One region of the Mucilaginibacter sp. P4_A11 genome, then DNA from elsewhere that is predicted to be linked to it. Evidence: riboswitches for the same ligand, from Rfam matches in the RefSeq annotation. Region 1 holds a riboswitch; each other region holds the start of a gene.

Region 1 (5,831 bases):
TGCCGAAGGGTTGGTTTCTGTACGTAAGCACGGTACCGGTGATTTGGGAAGTATGAGCATTGAAGATTTTAAAGAACAGATAACTAAAGAAATAACAGTATAACTTGGCATTAAACAAACCTTTCAATAGAGGACCAAGGCTTCCTTTTAAGAAAAAAGAAGCCGAACACAACATAAACCAATTCATTAGGGCTCAGGAAGTTCGCCTTGTAGGTGATAACGTTGAGCAGGGAGTTTACTCATTAAGAGATGCCCTTGCAATTGCGCAAGAGCAGGAACTGGATCTGGTTGAAATATCTCCAAACGCCGTACCGCCGGTTTGTAAAGTAACTGACTATAATAAGTTTATTTACGAGCAGAAGAAGAAGCTTAAAGAGATAAAAAGCAATGCCAAGCAAACGGTTATTAAAGAGATCCGTTTCGGACCGAATACTGATGACCATGACTTTGAATTTAAATTAAAGCATGCCATTAAGTTTTTGGAAGCCGGTGAAAAGGTAAGAGCTTACGTACACTTTAAAGGTCGTGCCATTGTTTACAAAGAACAAGGTGAGATCTTGTTACTTCGCTTTGCCCAGGCATTAGAAGAAGTAGGTAAAGTAGAGCAATTACCTAAGCTTGAAGGAAAAAGGATGTTTTTAACCCTTGCGCCTAAAGCTGCAAAAAAATAAGATTAACATGTGTATCTGCGCGGATCATAAACGTGCAAATACCATAAAAGTAAAACGTTGAGAAACGTTAATATCTAACACAAATAAATAGAGTTATGCCAAAAATGAAAACCAATTCCAGTGCTAAAAAGCGCTTCAAGCTTACTGGAACAGGTAAAATCGCAAGAAAGAACGCATACAAAAGCCACATCTTAACCAAGATGTCGACAAAACGTAAGCGTGCCCTTGGTCAAACCAGCTTAGTATCTGATGCCGACATGGGTAACGTAAAACGTATGCTTTGTATCGGAAAGTAATTCACAAATTTTAAAAACCAGGTATTAGAGTTTTAAGTCCGGCACACGAGATGCAGGCACTCACTACCAAAAATCAAAAAAGATGCCACGTTCAGTTAACGCAGTAGCGTCGAGAAGACGCAGGAAAAGGATCATGAACCTCGCCAAAGGTTATTGGGGTTCACGTAGCAAGGTTTACACCGTTGCAAAAAACACAGTTGAAAAAGGTTTACAATACGCTTACCGCGACCGTAAAACCAAAAAGAGAGAGTTCAGAGCTTTATGGATCCAACGTATCAACGCTGGTGCCCGTCAGCACGGAATTTCATACTCTCAATTAATAGGTAAATTAGCAGCAAAAGAAATCGGTTTAAACCGTAAAGTATTAGCTGATTTAGCAATGAATCATCCTGATGCTTTCAAAGCCGTAATTGATGCAGTAAAATAATATCGCATTATCAATGCAAGAAAAAGGCCGCAATTTGCGGCCTTTTTTGTTTTATCTCCCCGGCTTTTGTGTCCTCACAAAAGTATTGCCTGCCTAATGAAGGGGCTACGATTATTTAATTATAATCACCTCGGTAAATTCATCCGCATCATTATTGATATCCATATACTGCTTAAAATTCTGGATATCTTTATCAACCATATTTTTGAATACAGGGTTTAGTATTTTAGCTATACCTGCGCCAACGCCGCCTGCCGGAGGCTGATAGCTGATCACCACATCAACAATGGTCCCATCTCCGTCAACAGTATCCTGAAACCGTACTTTACCGGCATTGTTGATCATGGAATCGGACAATGAGCTCCAGCCGATCATTTCATTAGGTTCGTCATGAACAATTTCGGCATGCCAGCTAACTGTTGCTACATTTTTAGGTAATTTCAATACCCAATGCGAATATTTTGAGTCGATGACCTCCACGCTTTCCAGGTGTTTCATAAACAACGGCAGGTTATCCAGCTTGCGCCAAAATTCATATACTTTTTGCCTTGGTTTATTTACAATGAACGAGGAGCGGATATTTACATTTATGGGATTGGTTGATAACTTGCCAATACGTTTGTAAAGTTCACAATGCCCGGTAATGCCCCGGTTTAACAGGTAACCACCTGCACCTATTTTCACGATGCTCGCAAACGGGTTTTTAAAAATGTTTTTAAAGCCTGAAAAACCGAGCTTCATGCCACCTGCTATAGAGCTAACGCGCTCGGGCCAATTCAGGTTTATGCGGTCATCACCATAAAGTACGGGGAAGTTGTCGGTATATTTTACTATTGTAGTTGCCATAGGTTTTTAAATAGTTATCGTTTTTAAAACACTATTGGTGCTACTAAGTTTGCTTAAAGTGAATTTTATTGCTTTTTGCTATAGGTAAATTTAAATTTAGTTAAATCGGGCAGGCGCTTTTTAGGGCGTTTTAATTCATATTGATATATCACCTGGCCAAGGTTTTTCAGGAAAGGCAGGCACACAGTAGCGTATTCATATTTATTATCGTTCAGTATCCCGTCCTCATTTGATTGCACAACGGCGCTGAGCATAAACTCCACCTTGTTTTTAAAATCTACAATATAGGCATTGTCGATATCGTAACCATAACTGTCACCAACTTTATTAAAGATCCTGATATAGGGGCTGATAACAGCTGTACTGTCTCCTCCATAAAACAGGAATTTGCAATAGGCAGGGAAATATTCGGGGCGGTTATAAGTGGGTTTAGTGTTTTCGGTAGGGAAGGTGCTCATGTAACGGTAAATGAAGCGATAGTCATCCTGCTCTAAATTAAAGCGCTGTGTCTTCGGGAAAGCTTCGGGGAACAGCAATCGTTTAAGTACGATCTGCTGATCGGCAAGGGAATAAACGTTCTTTTCAGAAAAATCGAGCGGTTTATTAACCATCCGGTCGCTGCTATCTAAATAAGCTTTGCCTTGCAGCATATTTTCCAGGAGCATAGGATAATTCAAAGCATCATATAGCGCCGGTTTGTGATAAACCAGTTTATCAGCGTCGTAAAAATCGACAGGATTGGTGTGCCTTGTACTTTCACCGGCATCGCCGATGGCTAACCTTCCTACAATACGTGTATGATTGAGATGGTATTTTTTAAGCTTTTGGTTGATCTCCGCCCGGCCTACAAATTCATATAGCCGGTTATAGGCATCGTTATCGCTTACCAGAAGGATCTTTTTAATGTAGTTTTCGACGCTTGGCAAACCTGTTGCGGATGATGTATCTGTCCTGACTTTAGTTTGGCCGGCAAATGAACAGTCAGTAATCATAACCGATTTTCGGCTTAAGCCTTTTGCCTTTAGCTCGTTTAGTTTTTCAAGCGCAAATATGGCTGTTGGAAGCTTTACGGTACTTGCCGGGTAAAAATAATGCTGCGCATTAAGGCGATAACTGTATGAAGTAAAATGGGGAACATTGTTTTTGTCCCTGTCTATCCGGGTATATAAGATCTGTACTTCGTTTTGTGTATGATGCTTCAGGATACCCGAAAATAGCTGCAGATGGCTATTTAGTAATCCTCTCAGAAAAACAGTGTCAGGCCCCTGGGCAAAACCGCAAAAGGCACTCATCATCAATAATAAAATACAGAAATGTTTCATCCTGATAAATATAGCTATGTAGTTTGAGGTTAACGGATACTTATTGTACTTTTGCAGCGCTTTAGGTTTCATTAAAATTGTTTAATGAATTAAAAGGGAATACGGTGTAAGTCCGTAACTGTCCCGCAGCTGTAAGCTCCGTAACCGTTGCCAAATCTATAAAGTCACTTTCTGAAAACAGGAGGGAAGGCCAGGCAAATGGGGAGTAAGTCAGAAGACCTGCCAAGGCATTATATGTTATTCATAGCTTTCGGGGATTGAAGCTTGAATGTGAATGCTCTTCAATTGGCGTGTTTTCATTTTGCTCATTTCCGTGTATGCTATTCAGGCTGCATTATTATTTTACACATATCAATCATACATGGAAAAAAAGTACGCTAAAATTACTTTGGGTTTCGGCTTATTAGCAGTTGGTTTATCGGCCAATGCTGCATACGCGCAGGATACCACACGCACATTAAATACGGTGGTAGTAACTGCAAGCCGTTCGCCTAAAAAACTGTCAGATATTGGTCGGGTTGTTACTATTATCTCTGCCGATGAGATCAATAAATCCCAAGGCAAATCATTGCCTCAATTACTAAATAATGTTGCAGGCATAACATTTTCAGGAGCGAACAACGCGCCGGGAATCAGTACATCAGTTTTCCTGCGCGGGGCATCATCGGGTAATACCCTTATCCTTGTTGATGGTTTCCCGGTAAATAATGCATCCGGTATAGACGGCAGTTATGATCTTAATGCCTTTTCGGTGGATTTGATAGATCATATCGAAATTTTAAAAGGAAGCGGCTCAACACTGTATGGCTCCGACGCGGTAGCCGGTGTTATCAATATCATCACCAAAAAGGCTAAAGAGCAGGGATTAACCGGCGGCTTGCAGTTAATGGGCGGCAGCTATAATACGTTTAAAGAATCGGCATCATTAATTGGACAGGTAAAAAATACAGGCATAGCCATTAATCTGTCAAATACCGATTCAAAAGGTTTTGCAGCAGCTACAGATACCACAGGCAAAGGCGGTTTTAAGAAAGATGGTTTTCATCAACGCTCTGCCAGTGTAAACCTGAGCCAAAACATATCATCTAAATTTATCCTGAACGGAAATTTGCAGGTAAGCCATAACACCGGCGATCTGCCATATGGCGCTTTTACAAATGATAACGATTACACCTACAAAAACACCTTCTTATTTGGCGGTGTAGGTGCAAAATGGATCTTACCTAAAGGTGACCTTAATGTGAACCTGTCGCAAAATACAGTTCAGAACGATTTTAATAACCTGCCATCTGATAATGGCGGAACCCACCAGGTTACGAAAAACACAGGCCGTATAACCAACGCCGAAGCTGTGTTTTACTATGAGTTGAATAAGTATCTGGATATTACCAGCGGCGCAGGCTTTAAATACAGTAACACCAGCCAGTATAGCTTGTTTGAATCAACCGCTTATCAGGGGGCACCGAGCATTATCAAAGCCGGTGATGCTGCCAATAACATATTCAGTGCGTATACATCGTTGTTTTTTAAATACGATATCTTCCATATGGAGTTAGGTGGCAGGTATAACAATCATAGCAAATACGGCGATAAGTTTACCTATACTATAAACCCGTCATTGTACCTTGCCGATCAGTTTAAGATTTTCGGTACAATAGCCTCGGCATTCAGGTCGCCTTCATTATACCAGTTGTTTTCGCAATATGGCAACCCCAAATTAAACCCTGAGATCACTACATCATATGAAGCAGGTTTTGACTGGGAAATTGTCAGGAACGAGCTTTCATTTAATACACAGTTTTTTAAGCGCAATACAAAAGATGTGATCTACTTTTTCTCTGAGTCGCAGCCACCTTATGATTCTTTCTATAAAAACGGGCAGGAGCAAAAAGACAAAGGTTTTGAAACCGAGTTAAAATATCATGCTAACAAAATACACGCATCTGTATACTACGCATATGTAACCGGCAAACTTACTGACGAAACAGGCTTGCAAACAAGCAATCTGTACCGCAGACCAAAGAGTACTTTTGGTGCTAACGTAAACTACGAGGTTTTAGCTAACTTGCAGTTTGGCGTTAATTACAAATATACAGGTAGCCGTACCGATCAGGACTTTTCAACCTATCCATCAAAAGTGATTACGCTGAAGCATTATAACCTGGTAGACCTGCATTTGGAATACAAAGCCACCAAACAACTGAATGTTTTTGGCGACCTGAACAATGTTTTGGATACTAAGTACGTAGACTGGTTAGGATACAACACA
Region 2 (5,831 bases), on a different contig from region 1:
AACAAAGCCCTTATCATTAGACGCGGCCTTCCCTTTCCAATAGCCATAATTGGTATCGACACTGAATAATGCGGTCAGCGTTTTCAGATCTTTCACATCCGCTACCGCAGATGGAACAAAAAGGTCCCGGTCAAGCCCGATCCTTAACAGCTGGCGGCCGATACGTCCAAAGCCATAAATTGCAATTTTTTTCATAGATAGAATTTTAAGTTATCGTGCTATAAAGTTAAGGCGGGGTATCTGTGAATGTTCGACCATATCATGATAATTACCAAGAAATGTTAAAACGGTGAAAGATTTGCTTGTTGGCAATATCCCTTAAATGATCATTTAACTCTATAATCATTTTTATCTGGGTGTCCCCCTTTTGCATTGAGCCATTTTACAATTAGTTCAACTTGTCTTAATGCTGCTGGAAGATTCTGCTCTTTCCATAAGCCTGTCTACAGAAATAATATAAAAGCAATATGACGACGGGTCTCATAGATGAAATTTTATTATTTTTAAATAACATATCGCCGCTAAAACAACCACATTAAACCTATTATCATGCCTGAAGACAAACCTGAAAACAACCCCTTAAAAGAATATCTTAAGATCATTAAGGATTACCATCGCGTGTTACTTTTACTTTCTGCTACCATCCTGCTTTTTGCCTTATCTCCTGATGAAACCAAAGTATATAAAAACAGCCTCGCTGAATTAAAAGCCTTTATGCAGTATGGGGAAAGTAAAAAAATCACGGGGTATCTCAATTACCTCGACATGGTGGCAGGCCAAAAAGCCGAACAGCTAAAAATTATTGAAACGATTAAAGAAGTTGTTGGAAAAAAAGGCATCACAGGAATTGTCTATCTTAATGAGGACGTGATAACACAGGACAAAAAAGGGATTAAGTTACTCGCAGACCTTCAGGGGCTTGACGAAGACAAATTGGAGCAAACAGCTACAGGTACGATCGCCGAAGTCGGACAAAAGCTCTCCAATTATTCCAACTTCTACCTTTTTGAACCAAACACAACCGATTTAAAGGAAAATTTAATCAAGCTTGGTTTTCTCGATACTATTGCCAAAGGTTATGTTTTAGTGGATTCAGATTGGCGAATGAAGAGGATGGAATTGAGGATAAATCCAGTACATTAGGTTTGTTGCTCAATGGCTTATCACGATTCACAGCTGAATTCAAGAGTGTATCTGGGGGCCGCACAGTTTACGTTAAGGGTGGAATTCGCGGCAATATGATAAAACAACAAGTATTGACGGTTGCAGATTGGATTGAAAAAACTGATACAACCAAGGGTGTGGGGCAGTTTGTGAAAAATGGAACAATATTCCCGGCCATGCGGCAAATTTGGGGTGAGGTGATGAACAAAACGCCACAGGAGGCCTATTTCGCTTTGCAAGGTAAATTAGAGGAAAAGAAAGCCAGCGAAAAGCTTACAGTCTTAGGATTATCATTTCCGCAGAACCTGGTGCTAATCGGCTGTCCATTAATTATGCTTTTGTTTATGCTTTACTATCATTCCCATTTGGTAATTGTACTCGAACAACTTAGTACAAATAGCAGCGAGGAAACAGGCGTAGTATTTCCATGGGTAGGCCTTTATGATGGAATGATAAATAGATTGCTAACGATTTTCTCGTCCTGGCTTTTGCCTTGCATTTCAATTATAGCCCTTTTTGTGAGGCTATGGACACCGGGAGATTTTAGCTTTTGGATTGCTTTTTTATGCGGTGTCGGTGTCGTAATTATCACTCCGCTGATTTACTATACAACGAGAAAAATTAAAAAAGCTTATGTTGGTCACTAATGGCTTGGTTTGTAAGAGTTCTGCTTTGATAACAGTGAAGACTTGACTGAAATTTGGCGTAATTAATGTCAATTAGCTCGTTATACTATACTGTTTTAAATTATTTCATGTTTTACCAGAAACAAAAAAGGCCTTACGATTTTTCGTAAAGCCTTAATTATCAAAGTGGAGAATATCGGAGTCGAACCGATGACCTCTTGCATGCCATGCAAGCGCTCTAGCCAGCTGAGCTAATCCCCCGTATTGGGTCGCAAATATATTATAAGTTGTAAACATTTGAAGCATAAAATCTACTTTTTTTGAAAAATGAGTAATCCATTTAAAAATGAGCTTCAAAATAGATGTGATTTAAATTTAGATAATTCATTTACAGGAATTTATGAATTGTTATTAATAGTGAACCTGTTTGTCAAGTTGGCTCAGGAACTTTTCGGCGTCATTTAAATGCTTATTTTGCTTTTCTGCGGGCATTTTATCAAATGTTTTTACCAGCATGCCCAGGCGCGGATTTTGCAGAAAAAAATTCCGGTGTACGTGCATAAACCGCCAGAATAAGCCGTCCCAGGTTTCCTGCCATTCACCTTTTTTCCAATCGCCCATTTTAATAAATAATTGCTGCCGCTAATGTAGGGTTTGGTCATCATGAGGCCGCCATCGGCAAATTGGGTCATGCCGTAAGTATTGGGCACCATTACCCAATCGTAGGCATCTGCATACATTTCCATAAACCACCGGTAAACATCATCGGGATGGAATTCGCACAGTAAAAAGAAGTTTCCCATAACCATTAAACGCTCAATATGATGTGTGTAGCCGGTAACCAAAACTTTTTTAATTACCACATCAACAGGATGTATCCCCGTATTGCCTTGCCAAAATGATTGAGGTATACGGCGTTTAAATCCCCAGTAATTTTTGATACGCTGTCTTACCCCTTCACGCTCATAAACAATGTGTATAAATTCGCGCCAACCCATGATCTGCCTTATAAAACCTTCTAAAGAATTTAAGGGAATATCCGAATCGGCAGCTACATCCAGGGCTTTATCAATTACCTGTTGCGGATTAAGAAGGCCGATGTTGAGCATGGGGGTTAACACCGAATGATATAAGAAACTTTCATTAGCCACCATTGCATCCTCATAAATGCCAAAATCATGAAGGCGTTGCTGCAGGAAATTTTCGAGCCAGCATTCAGCTTCATCATACGTGGTTGGATAAAACCCGCCCAGGTTGCCAAAAGGCGATGCTGTGCTGCCGTAGTTATCAGGGAAATGTGTATCTACATAAAGTTGTGCTTCTTTCAGATATTCGTTTTCCGGTGGAACATCAAGCAGGGGCACCACCTTGTTCTTGGGAAATTTAAGTCGGTTTTCACTATCATAGGTCCATTTACCACCGACTGGCTTTCCATTACGCTCAAGTAAAACTTTACGCTGTTTGCGCTGGTCTATATAAAAGTCGGTCTGATAATAGGTTTTCTTTTTGTCGAAGAAATCAGCTACTTCATCAACGCTGTTTAGAAAATTGGGACTTTGATATTTGTGGAGTTCCACGTTATGTTTTTCGCAACTACTGTTCAGTCTTTTTTCCAGCCAGTTGTCGGCAGTATGCGTATAATAAATCTGTTCGATACCTTGCTCTGCCAATGACGTTATAAGCCAGCGTACATCGGCGCGTGGATCTTGGGCATCAATATAATTAACCGCTATTTTACCGGCCGACAGGTGATCAGCATAAAACTTCATTGATGCCCGGTGGAGTACAATCTTTTTTTTATTGAAATTGTATTGGTTAAAAAACAGCGTTTCTTCCATAAGGTAAACCTGCCGGGATTGCTTTACTGCGGGATGATGTTTAAATAGCTGGTGCGGAAAAATGAGTGTAACGCTGTTTTCTGACATACATAAACAATAAAATATAGTCAGCTATGTTTGCATTATCTTATTGTATTTTACTACCTCATTAGCGGTGTAATACCCTTGTTGCAAACTGCAACTTGTTTAATTAAACTTTTAATATATACCTTTGCCCTGCTTTTGGTTCGCGGATAATTAACGCCCGCGATTAAAAGGGAACCCGATGTAAATCCGGGACTGTCCCGCAGCTGTAAGCTCCATAACACCGAAGCCCATTCTTATTGTCACTGTTCCGATATGTTCGGAATGGGAAGACAGGGCCGGGGGGAGTAAGTCAGAAGACCTGCCACCAGCACATATTAATTCATAGCTTTCGGGGATTGAAGCTGGAATGAGGATACCTTTCGTGTATTTCATTTTTTGTAATTCGTTCTGTTTGCTGTGAGGTTTTTTAACCCACAACACTCATGAAATTAACTGTGCGCCACACGTTCGCAACGCGTAATGGCTGTATCAAAGGTTTATTATGGCTTGTTTCCTTTGGGATAACAACAGCTTGCAGTTGCCTTCAAGTTTCGGCGCAATCCCCGGTTCATAAAAAAGATACTACCCAAACAGATTCTGTTAAGATCAATCACCTTAAACAGGTGGAGATCCGTGCCGTCAAAACCGACATCCGCAATACATCCCCCACTCCCGTACAGGTTTTAAAAGGCGATCAGCTACAGCGCCTCAATAGTTTTTCTGTGGCCGATGCCATGCGCTTTTTCACCGGCGTTCAGCTTAAGGATTACGGGGGAGTAGGCGGTTTAAAAACCATCAATGTGCGCAGTTTGGGCACCAATCATGTTGCCGTATTTTATGATGGCGTACAATTAGGCAACGCTCAAAACGGGCAGGTTGACCTTGGCCGGTTTTCGTTGGATAACATTGAGGAGATAGATCTTTACAACGGTCAACGAAGCGAGATCTTTCAACCGGCCAAAGCCTTCTCGGCGGCAAGCACCATATATCTGCAATCGGCAAAGCCCAAATTTGAGCCGGGCGAGCATACCCACATCCGCATGAGTTATAAAACCGGGTCGATGGGTTTGTTAAATCCGTCCTTGCTGTGGCAGCAGAAGCTCAATGATAAAATCAGCAGTACTATTAGTGCCGAATATATCCAATCAAACGGCCGGTACAAATTCAGGTATACTAACGGGGTGTATGACACAACCGCGGTGCGCAACAATGGAGATATAAAAGCCTACAGAGTAGAAGCTGGTCTTACCGGCAGTACGGCCGATAGCGCCAGGTGGGCAGTGAAAGCATACAGCTATATTTCAGATCGGGGTTTACCGGGAGCAATTGTTGCCAACAAATTCAATTATTCACAGAGGCAGTGGGACCGCGACCAATTTATCCAGGCCAATTATGAAAGCAATACGGCTAACCGATATAGCTTTAAAGCGGTAGCCAAATATAGTGACAACTACGAACGCTACCTGGATCCGGAATTTGTGACTACCACAGGTTTCCTGGATAACCGCTTTTACCAGCATGAACTTTATACTTCTATAGCCAACCGTTACCGCATTTTGCCGGTTTGGGATATCGCGCTCTCCGTCGATTTCCAAATGAACAATCTCGACGCTAACTTATACCGTTTCCCGTATCCAACCCGCTACACAGAACTGGTTTCAATGGCTTCGCAGCTTAGGGTAGGAAGGCTTAATTTGCAGGCATCACTACTTGGTACTTTTGTTAATGATCAGGTAAAGGAATATACCGGGGCGGGGCGTAAAACAGCCTATACGCCAACAGTAACTGCCGGATGGCGCTTGCTTGACAATAACGACCTGATGCTCCGGGCATTTTATAAAAACATCTTCCGGTTGCCCACTTTTAATGATCTTTATTATACGCTGATCGGAAACACCCTGCTTAAACCTGAATACGCTAAGCAATACGATGTTGGCTTTACCTATAACCATGAGTTTAAAAACCGGTTACTTCAGTCGTTTTCTGTACAGGTTGATGCTTATTATAACCAGGTAAGGGATAAAATTATAGCTGTTCCCGGCCTCAATTTGTTCAGATGGGTGATGTACAATGTGGGCGATGTGCACATAAAAGGAGCGGAGATCAATATCCAATCCGGATGGAATATTGCTGATGA
Region 3 (5,831 bases), on a different contig from region 1:
TGATATTTATATACCCTCGCTGCCTTCAATGGCCAGGGAACTGGCGGTTAATAATTCGGCGGTACAGCTATCGTTGATTGCTTTTATGATTAGCTCGGGTGTTAGCCAGTTATTTGTTGGTAGTTTGCTTGATAGCTTTGGCCGCTACCGTATTGGCACTGTCTCTTTACTGGTTTTTGCTTTGGCAAGTTTTAGCATAGCTGTTAGTCATAACATTGAACTTATTTATGCGATGCGTGTTTTGCAGGGTATCACTGTAGCTCTTATTGTAGTAGGAAAAAGGGCATACTTTGTAGATATGTATTCCGGCGAGCAACTTAAGCACTATACCAGCCTTTTTTCTATTATCTGGGCAACTGCACCTATCGTTGCACCTTTTATCGGGGGATATCTTGAAGCCGCTTTCGGTTGGGAGTCAAACTTTTTTTTCCTGGGGATTGCCACGCTTTCGCTTTTGGTTTTAGAATTGGTTTACGGCGGCGAATCGTTAAAAAACTATCATCCGTTTAAGGCAAAAAGCATTCTGCAGGTTTACCTGTCAACCATTAAAACCCGCGATTTTTCTTTGGGCCTGATCCTGATCTCGCTAAGCTATGCAATGCTGGTGGTTTACGGAATGAGCAGTCCTTTTATCATTGAGCACGTATTTCATTTTTCGCCGGTGGTAACTGGCTATTGTTCGCTGCTTTCGGGGGTATCACTCATGGCGGGCGGCATTATTTCCAAAACCCTGATTAAAAAACCGCTCATCCAAAAAGTATCGATAGCACTTGCCTTACAATTAGGTTTTGCTGCTTTAATGGTGTTTACAGCAGGTATTAAAACAAATTTGTTTACGCTAATGGCCTTTACTGCTTTAGTTCACTTGTTATCAGGCTTTATATTCAATAATATATTTGCGTACTGTTTGGGCCGGTTTTCAAAAAATGCAGGCATTGCAAGCGGTGTAACGGGAGGTTCTTTGTATATAGTTACATCCTTTTTTAGCTATGGAATTGTTAACCTCATGGCTATCAAAAATCAGCAGCTCTTAGGAACCGCATATCTTTCATTCGCGATATTGGCAGCTGTTACCTTGTTACTTTTCATCAAAGCCAGGGCTTCGCACCAAAGGCAGCAGGAAACGGCTGTTACTTTAACCGCTGAAGTTGCTGTATAAAAATTGGTAATAAAGAAGTTTTATATCATCCGATAGATAAGTGATACCGACAATTACCTACCGGCTTCAATTATCTATTAGGATGATATTGCGGCTTTTACTTTCTTAAACCTCGGATCACCAAGATCATAGCAAAGGCTGTTAAGCCAATAGAGATTGCCGCGCTTTTGGATACGGCGCCTAAGATATTCAACGTACCACCGGCAGCCATGGCACCAAAAACAGCAACACCGATGGCGCCTGCTGTTTGCCTTGCCGTATTCAGGATAGCCGAAGCTGTTCCTGATAGTGTTTTATCCACGCTTGATAAAATACCATTGGTCATGGCAGGTACGGCAAGGCCCATACCCATCGGCAGGACCAGGAAGGGTAGGAAAAGCTGAATGTAAGGCGTATGCTGGTGCACTACAAATAAGCCTGCAAACCCAGCGGCAAACATGATCAGGCCCACAATAATAGGTTTACGGATCCCGTAGCGATTGATAATACGGCTGCTGATCACATTGGAAATTACAAAGCCTACAGTAAGCGGAAGAAATGCCAGCCCGGCCATAATGGAGGGATAATTAAGTACTTTTTGCAGGTAAAGGCTTAAAATAAAAACACTCCCATAATAAGACCCATTTAAAACGGCACCCAGCACTAATAACGCATTAAACCTTCCTGACCTGAACAGGTGGAAAGGCAGCATGGGATGCTTGACCTTGTTTTCAATCCATAGAAAGATCCCGAAAAGCAACAAACTCAAAATAAGTCCTCCCCAAATCAGCACATGGCCAAATCCAAACCTTGGTATTTCAATGATCACACTGATGAGGGTTGTAATGGATAGCATCCAGGTGATTTGTCCGGGTAAATCAAAGCTCCTTTTTGTCGTTTTTTCCGTTTGCTCCATTTTAAAACTCAGGATGTAACCAATGATGCAGATGGGAATGTTAACTATAAAAATGAAACGCCAGCTACTAAATGCTATCAGTAAACCACCAATTGTAGGGCCTGCCGCCATGGCAGAGCTTCCGGCGGCTGTCCACAAGCCAACAGCACGCGTACGTGTTTGCGGCATATGTGCAAACTGGTGATTGAGCAGTGCAAGAGAACTTGGTATCATCATAGCGGCCCCAATTCCCTGCGCCACACGGCAAATGATAAGTGTAATGGCATCGGGAGCTAAACCGCAGCCTGCTGATGCAATACCGAAGATGATCAAGCCGATCTGGAATATTCTTTTCGATCCTAAAAGATCGCCGAGACTGCCTGCCGACAACATGAGTACAGCAAAGGCGAGGGTGTATGCGTCAATTACCCATTGCAGGGTGCTGATACCGGCGTGATATGCTTTTGCAATTTCAGGTAAAGCAATGTTGACTATAGAAACATCAAGCTGTGCTACTACGAAAGCGAGACTGGTGGTTAATACCACCCAGGTAAATCCCGGTGGGTTTGAATGCGTTTTCTGACTCATAGAAGCAGCCAAAGTTAAGGATCAATTTGCATCGGGAATGGTACAATTCAACGGTTTATTAAGCTCACTTGCTTATTGACCGTTGTGTGACTTATGGTAGATAGAGGAGACCTGCTATCCGTCTTTCACAGAGTGCTTTATCAAAACATCATACTTTAACAAATAAATAACCTGAATATTCAGCGGGCATATCCCTATATTTGCCTTGATATAGTTCTTTACTTTACTTCATCAACCGGTATAGGTTTTACTTAATTGTAGATTAATAGGGAATCGTGTGCAAATCACGAACTGTCGCGCAACTGTAAGTAACACAAAAAAGTTTTTGCCAATGATACCCACTGATCGTACGTTGCGATTGGGAAGGGTGGTAAAAATGTTACAAGTCAGGAGACCTGCCTAATACTGAATTGACAGTGCTTTCGCGGTATGAAGCTTTGGTCAGGGTTATGATTGCTTGCTTGTTTGGGTTTATTACCCATAGTGATAGCCTGTACCCATATATTCTCTCCCTTTTACTTACCACAAAACATTGCGAAGCTTAGCTGAAAGGGCTTTTAACCGATTTATTCATTTAATCAATTAAAAGAATGCTAACGCAAAATTTAGGTTACCCGCGCATTGGTAGCCGGCGCGAATTAAAAAAAGTCTGCGAAAACTACTGGGCAGGCAAAACCGGGTTTAAAAATGTACTTACTATTGGTAAATACATCAGGGAAGAAAACTGGCTGCTGCAAAAAGAGGCCGGGATTGACCTGATCCCCTCAAATGATTTTTCGTTTTATGACCAGGTGCTTGACCACTCGTTGATGTTTGGCGCTATTCCCAAACGTTACCATGAGGTGATAAAGCAAAAGGGGAATACTGAGCTTGATCTGTATTTTGCTATGGCCCGCGGTTATCAAAAAGAAGGTTTGGATATTGTAGCCATGGAAATGACCAAATGGTTTGATACCAATTATCACTACATAGTCCCCGAGTTTTATAAAGATCAGTAGTTTAAACTCTTCTCAACCAAAGTTATCGATGAGTTTTATGAGGCCAAACAGTTGGGCATCACCAGCAAGCCGGTATTGATCGGCCCTGTATCGTACCTGTTGTTAGGCAAAAAAAAAGAAGCTGGTTTCGATAGGGTAGACCTGATCAAAAACTTGCTGCCTGTTTATGTTGATATTTTAAATAAGCTTAAAGCTTTAGGTGCCGAATGGGTGCAGTTTGACGAGCCATTTTTAGCGCTTGATTTAACCGAGAAACAACAACAGGCAATTAAAGATACCTACGCTCAATTGAGGAAAGAGTTTCCTTTCCTGAAGATAGTACTGGCAACCTATTTTGAACGCCTGGGTGATAATACTCAATTGGCTACAGCGTTACCGGTTGATGTTTTGCATGTGGATTTAGTTCGCGCACCTCAGCAATTAGATGAGGTGATAGCCCATCTTCCGCAAAAAACTATCCTCTCATTAGGTGTGGTTGATGGCCGTAACATCTGGAAAAACGACTTTATTAATTCGCTGGGTATTATAAAATACGCTAAAGACAAACTGGGTGCCGATCGTATCTGGATAGCTCCTTCATGTTCATTGATCCATTCGCCATGTGATCTTCAAAATGAAACCAATGAAGAAGTGCTTACTCCCGAAATTAAACAATGGCTGGCCTTTGCGCGGCAAAAGATAAGTGAGGTTGTGTTACTTGGAAAACTGTCGGCCGATGTGATTGGTGATAGCAGCCTGCATCAATTGGCTAAAAACCGGGAAGCAAATGAGGCCCGCCGCACATCGACGCTTATTCATGACGAAGTTGTTAAGCAGCGGGTAAACATCATCACCGAAAATGATGTACGACGTACAAGTACTTTTGCTGATCGTAAAAAACAACAGCAGCTTTTACTTGATCTGCCGCTTTTTGCTACCACAACTATTGGTTCATTTCCGCAAACAACTGAAGTTCGAAGCTGGCGCGCACGTTTAAAGAAAGGGGAATTAACCGCAGCCGAATATGATAAACTGATAGCCGAAGAAACCGAAAAGGCAGTAAAATGGCAGGAGGAAATAGGCCTGGATGTGTTGGTACATGGCGAGTTTGAACGCAATGATATGGTTGAATATTTTGGCGAGCAACTGGCCGGTTTCACCTTTACACAGAATGGCTGGGTGCAAAGCTACGGCAGCCGTTGTGTTAAACCGCCCATTATTTATGGCGATGTATCAAGGCCGGAAGCAATGACGGTAAAATGGTCGGCCTATGCGCAGTCCCTGACCTCGCAATGGATGAAGGGTATGTTAACCGGCCCGGTCACTATTTTGCAATGGTCGTTTGTACGTAATGACCAGCCGCGCTCGGAAACCTGTACGCAGATAGCTTTGGCTATCCGTGATGAGGTATGTGATCTGGAAAGTGCGGGTATCAAGATCATTCAGATAGACGAACCCGCCATTCGTGAAGGGTTACCGCTTCGCAGGGATGACAGGGCAAATTATCTCGACTGGGCAGTTAAAGCTTTTCGAATTTCGGCAAGCGGCGTTCAGGATAGCACACAGATCCACACACATATGTGCTATTCGGAGTTTAATGATATCATTAAAAGCATAGCCGATATGGATGCTGATGTGATCACGATAGAAACATCGCGCTCACAAATGGAGCTACTGGATGTTTTTGCCGATTTTAAATATCCTAATGAAATCGGCCCCGGTGTGTACGATATCCATTCACCGCGTGTACCAAATAGAGACGAAATGATCTATTTACTCAAACGTGCACAGGCCGTAATACCCGATGCCCAGCTTTGGGTGAATCCCGATTGCGGTTTAAAAACACGCGGCTGGGATGAAACTAAAAAGGCGTTAATAGAAATGGTTGAGGCTGCAAAAGCCATCCGCGAAAGCGTGATCAATAATGTAACTGCTTAATGATTTAACTGCAGTGCACCTCTCGAAGGTACACTGCAGTTTTATAGGTGTAAATGATATGACAAGTAAAAAAAGGATGTCATGCTGAACCATTCGAAGCATGGTGGGCAGGCCTCTGCGCGCGAGTCTTCGACGGGCTCAGACTGACAGCCCCGAAGAGGCGCCGGATTTTAATAATTAGTATGACAAAGCACGAAAATAAACACTGCCCGCGCTGTATGGAACCTTTTGAATGCAAAGTGGGCAGTATCCTGTTGTGCCAGTGCCAGGGTATCAGCTTCACTGACCAGGAACG

What was found. Region 1 has a riboswitch for cobalamin ahead of AC1DUD_RS30145 (TonB-dependent receptor plug domain-containing protein). Riboswitches for the same ligand answer to the same signal wherever they lie in the genome.
Region 2: another riboswitch for cobalamin. It lies ahead of AC1DUD_RS00850 (TonB-dependent receptor plug domain-containing protein); the one in region 1 lies ahead of AC1DUD_RS30145 (TonB-dependent receptor plug domain-containing protein).
Region 3: another riboswitch for cobalamin. It lies ahead of metE (5-methyltetrahydropteroyltriglutamate--homocysteine S-methyltransferase); the one in region 1 lies ahead of AC1DUD_RS30145 (TonB-dependent receptor plug domain-containing protein).

The regions. Positions count from the first base shown of each region.
Region 1 covers NZ_JBFUHE010000026.1:49,611-55,441, reverse strand. The annotation lists gene thrS (threonine--tRNA ligase) at 1-103, shown strand, start outside; gene infC (translation initiation factor IF-3) at 105-671, shown strand; gene rpmI (50S ribosomal protein L35) at 767-967, shown strand; gene rplT (50S ribosomal protein L20) at 1,050-1,394, shown strand; gene AC1DUD_RS30155 (SRPBCC family protein) at 1,506-2,240, opposite strand; gene AC1DUD_RS30150 (serine hydrolase) at 2,306-3,634, opposite strand; cobalamin riboswitch at 3,608-3,803, shown strand; gene AC1DUD_RS30145 (TonB-dependent receptor plug domain-containing protein) at 3,924-5,831, shown strand, end outside.
Region 2 covers NZ_JBFUHE010000001.1:184,165-189,995, forward strand. The annotation lists gene AC1DUD_RS00825 (type I glyceraldehyde-3-phosphate dehydrogenase) at 1-195, opposite strand, end outside; gene AC1DUD_RS00830 (hypothetical protein) at 550-1,143, shown strand; gene AC1DUD_RS00835 (hypothetical protein) at 1,098-1,811, shown strand; tRNA gene AC1DUD_RS00840 (tRNA-Ala) at 1,978-2,051, opposite strand; gene AC1DUD_RS00845 (cryptochrome/photolyase family protein) at 2,297-3,715, opposite strand; cobalamin riboswitch at 3,835-4,035, shown strand; gene AC1DUD_RS00850 (TonB-dependent receptor plug domain-containing protein) at 4,138-5,831, shown strand, end outside.
Region 3 covers NZ_JBFUHE010000010.1:16,295-22,125, reverse strand. The annotation lists gene AC1DUD_RS19235 (MFS transporter) at 1-1,159, shown strand, start outside; gene AC1DUD_RS19230 (MFS transporter) at 1,257-2,621, opposite strand; cobalamin riboswitch at 2,847-3,039, shown strand; partial or broken gene metE (5-methyltetrahydropteroyltriglutamate--homocysteine S-methyltransferase) at 3,212-5,536, shown strand; gene AC1DUD_RS19220 (cysteine-rich CWC family protein) at 5,719-5,831, shown strand, end outside.